DNA from 2 places in the Bartonella vaga genome. Region 2 is predicted to be linked to the other one. Evidence: predicted binding sites of a transcription regulator. Region 2 holds the regulator's gene; the other holds the start of a gene.
What was found. Region 2 encodes HrcA, which represses chaperone genes, less so after heat shock. Its sites were predicted from a motif close to GTTAGCACTCNCNNNNNGNGAGTGCTAAC; they were not measured.

Region 1 (3,436 bases), on a different contig from region 2:
GAGAGTGAATATGGACTCGATTGGCGCGTAATCCTTGAATGCAATGTAGATCAAAAGAACGCATGCAATCACCAAGAAGCATAATTGATTGCAAAACATTATAGCCAATGACAGGTTTATAAACGTTTAGCTCAAAATGCCCTTGACTTGCGGCAAATGTTACACTGGTATGATTGCCAAAGACTTGGCAGGCAACCATAGTCATTGCTTCACACTGTGTAGGGTTCACCTTTCCTGGCATAATGGAAGATCCTGGTTCGTTTTCTGGTAGGCTTAGCTCTCCTAATCCTGAGCGTGGGCCTGATCCCAAAAACCGTATGTCATTGGCAATTTTGAATAGATCGGCGGCTAATGCATTCAGACTTCCGTGGAAATGTGCAAGGGCTCCATGATGGGCGAGAGCCTCAAATTTATTAGTGGCGGTTTTGAAGGTTACTCCTGTGAGTGCGCTAATTGTTTCTGCAAAGGCAACATCAAAACCTTTCGGTGCATTGAGTCCTGTTCCAACGGCTGTACCTCCTTGAGCAAGTGTTTGGACGTCAGCAAGAGCTGTTTCTATGCGTTTGCGGTTGGCTTCTAGTGCGGCACGATAGCCTGAAAATTCTTGCGCTAAAGTTAAGGGTGTTGCATCTTGTGTATGGGTACGTCCAATTTTAATGATGTCAGCAAATTCTTCTTCTTTTTTTACTAAAGTAGTAATAAGGGATTCAAGAATAGGAAATAAGTGTTGGCGTGTTTGCAGTGTGGTGGCAATATGAAGCGCTGTGGGAAAGGAATCGTTTGATGATTGGCTCATATTTACGTGGTCATTAGGATGAACGGGTGTTTTGCTCCCTAGTTTTCCTCCCAAAAGTATATTGGCATGGTTGGCAATAACTTCATTCACATTCATATTGCTTTGCGTGCCAGAACCCGTTTGCCACACAGAAAGTGGGAAGTGTTTATCGAATACACCTGCGAGCACTTCGTCAGCAGCAGTAATGATCGCTTTTCCAATGTTTTGCGAAAGCTTTCCTTTTTCCATATTTACAATAGCGGCAGCCTTTTTTATAAGGCTTAAGGCATAAATGATGGTTAGGGGCTGTTTTTCTATGCCAATATTAAAATTATGCAGAGAACGTTCAGTTTGTGCGCCCCAATAACGATCTTGACGTACCGAAATCGTTCCAAAGCTATCCGTTTCCTGACGTGTTTCAACCATGATAAGATCCTTTTTGTTTACGGGTTAATAAAAACTAGTTAACGCAAAATAGAAAAAAGAGGCAAGACTTTGAAGCCTCTTTAGGTAAATTATTTTGTTGCAGAGTCCTTGACATTAAGGGGGGGCAATTGTATATCTGAAGTAGTGTTAGCACTCCCATGTTAAGAGTGCTAGCAAGGACTTAAGATTAATGCAATTATATTAAGTTTTAAGGATTTAAAACATGGCTAACATACAATTCCGTCCACTTCACGATCGTGTCGTTGTCCGTCGGGTTGAATCTGAGAATAAGACTGCTGGTGGGATTATTATTCCTGATACAGCAAAGGAAAAACCTCAAGAAGGTGAAGTTATTGCTATTGGCAATGGTGCACTCGATGATAACGGGAAGCGTGTGCCTTTAGAAGTAAAAACGGGAGACCGTATTCTATTTGGGAAATGGTCTGGAACCGAAGTAAAAATTAACGGGGAAGACCTCTTAATTATGAAAGAATCTGACATTATGGGAATTTTGGGCTAATTTAGCCTCTCAATTCTTTCATTATATATTATTTGAGATAGAGAACTCCAAGGAGAAGTTAAATGGCTGCTAAAGAAGTCAAATTTGGCCGTGAAGCGCGTGAGCGTTTATTGCGCGGCGTCGATATCCTTGCTAATGCTGTTAAGGTAACTCTCGGCCCTAAAGGTCGCAATGTGGTGATCGATAAATCATTCGGTGCACCTCGCATCACAAAAGATGGTGTATCCGTTGCAAAGGAAATCGAACTGGAAGATAAGTTCGAAAACATGGGTGCGCAAATGTTGCGCGAGGTGGCTTCCAAAACCAATGATATTGCTGGTGATGGTACAACAACTGCAACTGTTTTAGGGCAAGCCATTGTACAAGAAGGCGTAAAAGCTGTTGCTGCAGGCATGAACCCAATGGATCTCAAGCGCGGAATTGATGCTGCTGTTGATGAAGTGGTAGCAAATCTCTTCAAAAAAGCGAAGAAAATCCAAACTTCAGCAGAAATCGCACAAGTAGGAACAATTTCTGCTAACGGTGCTGCAGAAATTGGTAAAATGATTGCTAATGCCATGGAAAAAGTTGGCAATGAAGGCGTTATTACCGTGGAAGAAGCAAAAACTGCTGAAACGGAATTAGAAGTTGTTGAAGGTATGCAATTTGATCGTGGATATCTTTCTCCTTACTTTGTGACGAATGCGGATAAAATGGTGGCTGATCTTGATGATCCTTACATCCTCATTCATGAAAAGAAATTGTCTAATCTGCAATCTTTGCTTCCAGTACTCGAAGCTGTTGTTCAGTCTGGCAAACCGCTTCTCATTATCGCTGAAGATGTGGAAGGCGAAGCTTTAGCAACGCTTGTTGTTAACAAACTACGCGGTGGTTTGAAAATTGCTGCTGTGAAAGCTCCAGGATTTGGTGACCGCCGTAAAGCAATGCTCGAGGATATCGCAATCTTGACATCAGGTCAGGTTATTTCTGAAGATGTGGGCATTAAACTTGAAAATGTCACTTTGGATATGCTTGGTCGTGCAAAGAAAGTTAATATTTCTAAAGAGAATACAACGATTGTTGATGGTTCTGGACAAAAATCTGAAATTACTGCACGCATAAACCAGATTAAAGCTCAGATTGAGGAAACAACTTCTGAGTATGATCGTGAGAAATTGCAAGAAAGACTCGCTAAACTTGCTGGTGGTGTTGCTGTTATCCGTGTTGGTGGTGCTACAGAAGTTGAAGTAAAAGAAAAGAAAGATCGTGTGGATGATGCCTTAAACGCAACACGTGCTGCTGTGGAAGAGGGTATTGTTGCTGGTGGTGGAACCGCATTGTTGCGTGCTGCAAATGCGTTAACCGTTAAAGGAAGAAACCCAGATCAAGAAGCTGGTATCAATATCGTTCGCCGTGCATTACAAGCACCTGCACGCCAAATTGCAACAAATGCTGGTGAAGAAGCAGCGATTATTGTTGGTAAAGTGCTAGAAAATAATGCAGACACATTTGGTTACAATACTGCAACAAGTGAATTTGGTGATTTGATTGCTTTGGGAATTGTTGACCCAGTGAAGGTTGTGCGTTCTGCTCTTCAGAATGCTGCTTCAATTGCAAGCCTTCTTATCACAACAGAAGCGATGGTTGCTGAAGCTCCCAAAAAAGATACTCCAGTTCCTCCAATGCCTGCTGGTGGAATGGGTGGAATGGGCGGAATGGATTTCTAAGCCTTTTCA
Region 2 (3,436 bases):
TCTTTTAGCTTTACATAGTTATCACAGCTACAAATATCTTGGATATTAATGTTGTGTGTAAAACTGTATCAACGTTCATCTTCAATTGGTTTTATTTACTTGAATCTTTATTGATAATTACAATTATTACCTTGCTTAACCCTCATAAAGAAGGGAGCATACACCCTTCAATCCAATTTATAATCATGGTAATTACTTTTAAAACATTTTTTATCTTCATTCTCGTCGGAGAGATAATGATACTATCAACTTATCTGTACTTACGCTTGTAGTAAGACTTTTTTATGTATGAGAAGGTGTTGCGCTACGTTTGTTAGTGCTATTAGCTTTTTTTAAAACAAATGGCCTACAAAGAGGATAACGGATTAGTCTGCAAAGTTTTCATATATTTTGTTTTTTTTGATTATTCGTATTGAGCCTTGTGAAACCCTCAACCTTTTACACATAAAGATGTAATATATTCAGAGAAGCTTAAGATTAAAACCGAATCAAAAAGAACCCAGCCCGCCATATTATTCTTGCGTAGCCGACCAGGTATTAAACTTGAAGATCTACCTTCTTATCTATCTTTTCGGCACAATTCTTCGTTTCTTCTTTTCCTACTTGATCATTTTATTTTATTGTTATCGGCCATATTTCAAACAATATTATATATGTGAAGGCAATCTGAATACTTCGAGGATAAAAGGGTGCTAAAACACCCTTAAAGCTCTCTTTGATAAAATGCTTCATAAATATGAATGCACATAATGCCACATTTTTGCACTAGAGATTTTATTGCTGATGTGTTTCAAGCCGAGTCGGATTCAACAGGAACTTCTTTTGTTCCTCCTTTTGCTACACCAACTATCGCCGGACGAAGTACACGTTCACCAATAATATAACCCGCCTGCACAACTTGCTGAACGGTATTATCTGGAACATCGGGATTAGAAATTTCAAACATAGCTTGATGAAAATGAGGATCAAATTTTTGTCCCTCTGGAAAAATCTTCTTTACCCCATGACGCTCTAACGCGGCTATCATTGCACGCTCAGTCATTTCAACCCCCTCTGCTAGTGTTTTCAAACCAACATCATTTTCACGTGCCCCTTCTTGAATAGCCTCCAAAGCACGACTAAGGTTATCAGAAACAGATAACATATCACGTGCAAAATTAGCAATTGAGTAAGCCTTTGCATCTGCAACATCACGCGCAGTACGACGTCGCAGATTTTCCATATCGGCAGCAAGGCGTAAAAGTTGATCTTTCAGCTCTTTATTTTCATTTTGCAAAGCAGCTAAGGGATCTATAATTTCATTTTCTTTCTCTTCAACTTCTGCGCGAACCTCTGCTTCACGCGTTTTTAAAAACTCATCAGCTGCTTGTTTAAACGCATCACGATCAGCTGGGTTTTTCAAATCGGAATTTTCAAATGAAGCATCAGTAAATTTGTTTTTTTCATCAGACATAAAAATTCTATTCCTTCATAAGATTCATTATTATCGATATCGAAATTTTACAGACAAAAATCAAGGGGTATGTACGAATCTTAAATACAATAAGCGTTTATAATACAAATATCCACCTAGTCATTTAACGTAACAGCTGTGACAAAAGTTGAGCCGTGTAATCCACCATAGGCACGATCCTTGCATAATTAAGCCGTGTTGGCCCAATAACTCCTAAAGCTCCAATGACTCTTTGTTTTGAATCGCGATAAGGTGCCACAACTAAAGAAGAACCAGAAAGCGAAAACAACTTATTTTCTGAACCAATAAAGATCCGAACTCCCGAACCTTCATCCGTTAAATCAAGGAGCTGCACCATACTTTCACACGTTTCAAGGTCATCAAACAAATGCCGTAAACGCTCTAAATCTTCTTTTGCCTTCACATCTTCCAACAAATTACTTCGCCCACGAACGATTAAATGTATTTTATGATCAACATCTTCTCCTCCCCAAAGAGCTAACCCTGTTTCAACAAGGTGGTGAGATAAATGGTCTAATGCGGCTCGTGTTTCTGAGCATAAACGCGCAATTTCTCCCTTAGCTTCACTCAATGTGAGCCCCTGAATGTGAGCGTTGAGAAAATTCGTTGCCTCCGTCAATTGTGCATGAGTAACACCTTCTGGTAAATGAACAATACGATTTTCAACTTCTCCCTGTTGGGTCACTAAAACTGCAAGAGCATTCTCCCCATCAAGACGCACAAATTCAATATGCTTCAAGATTCCTTCATGTTTTGTCGCGAGGACGAGTCCTGCTCCACGTGAAAGATCTGAAAGAACTTGGCTAGCTTGGATGAGAAAATGTTCAACTGACTGCGCATGACCAGCCTCTTTAACTTGCATTTCGATACTTTCACGCTCTTCATTTGGCAAATCACCCATTTCCATAAATGCATCAACAAAAAAACGTAATCCTGATTGTGTAGGCATTCGTCCTGCAGACACATGAGGTGCATAAATTAGACCAAGATGTTCAAGATCACTCATCACATTGCGAATCGTCGCAGGCGATAATGTCTGTCGTAAAAGCCGCGAAAGATTCCGTGATCCGACAGGTTCACCATCATTAAGATAAGCTTCAACAATATGGCGAAATATATCACGCGAACGCTCATCAAGGTATTTTAGTTCATCATCAATAGGTTTGTGCTTCATCACAATTGTTTCACTACTTCAAAAAAGTTTCTTTCTTATATAAGCTTTGCCAAGATTTGGTCAAACAGTCCTAAGTAGTGCAAAAACATATTATACATTTATAATGAAAAATGCTATCATCAAAAAAGAAACCGCCTATATGTATTTTCAATCATTGTCCTCATAAAATATAGGATATTTCATTTAAATGAAATATCAATAAATATGCAAGAGAATCGTCTGCCTAAAATCTAGTAAAGCCTGTATATATAATCATTTAATATGATTTTTAAACAATAATAGCCCCCCTTTCATTTCTGGAAAAATGTATATGAGAAGTATAACAGCTAAAAAACTCGTCATTGCTACACATAACACCGGCAAATTACATGAAATCACAACTTTGATTGCTCCCTTCGGTTTAACAATACAGTCAGCAAAAGAACTCGGATTACCGGAGCCAAAAGAAACGGGAACAACTTTTGAAGAAAATGCATTCATCAAAGCCTTTGAAGCAGCAAAAAGTACAGGACTTCCTGCCCTCTCCGATGACTCTGGCATGGAGGTGGATGCACTAGGTGGCGCGCCAGGCGTCTATACAGCCGATTGGGCATTGCAACCGGATGGCACACGTAACTTTTCAAAAGCTATGCAAAAAGTAGAAGATGAACTCCAAAAAATCGGAGCATGTGAAAAAAGCCAACGGAAAGGCCGGTTTATATCAGTCATCTGCATTGCATGGCCTGATGCTCACGCAGATTATTTCCGTGGTAGCGTTGAAGGAACATTCATTTGGCCTCCACGTGGAG

Region 1: a site for HrcA is predicted at 1,348-1,376, ahead of groES (co-chaperone GroES). Genes of this name have one in related genera too.

What each region holds. Positions count from the first base shown of each region.
Region 1 covers NZ_JAYMZK010000014.1:6,275-9,710, forward strand. Annotated here, with positions in the region: gene fumC (class II fumarate hydratase) at 1-1,201, opposite strand, end outside; gene groES (co-chaperone GroES) at 1,425-1,721, shown strand; gene groL (chaperonin GroEL) at 1,784-3,427, shown strand.
Region 2 covers NZ_JAYMZK010000001.1:108,412-111,847, forward strand. Annotated here, with positions in the region: gene grpE (nucleotide exchange factor GrpE) at 791-1,453, opposite strand; gene hrcA (heat-inducible transcriptional repressor HrcA) at 1,578-2,648, opposite strand; gene rdgB (RdgB/HAM1 family non-canonical purine NTP pyrophosphatase) at 2,959-3,436, shown strand, end outside.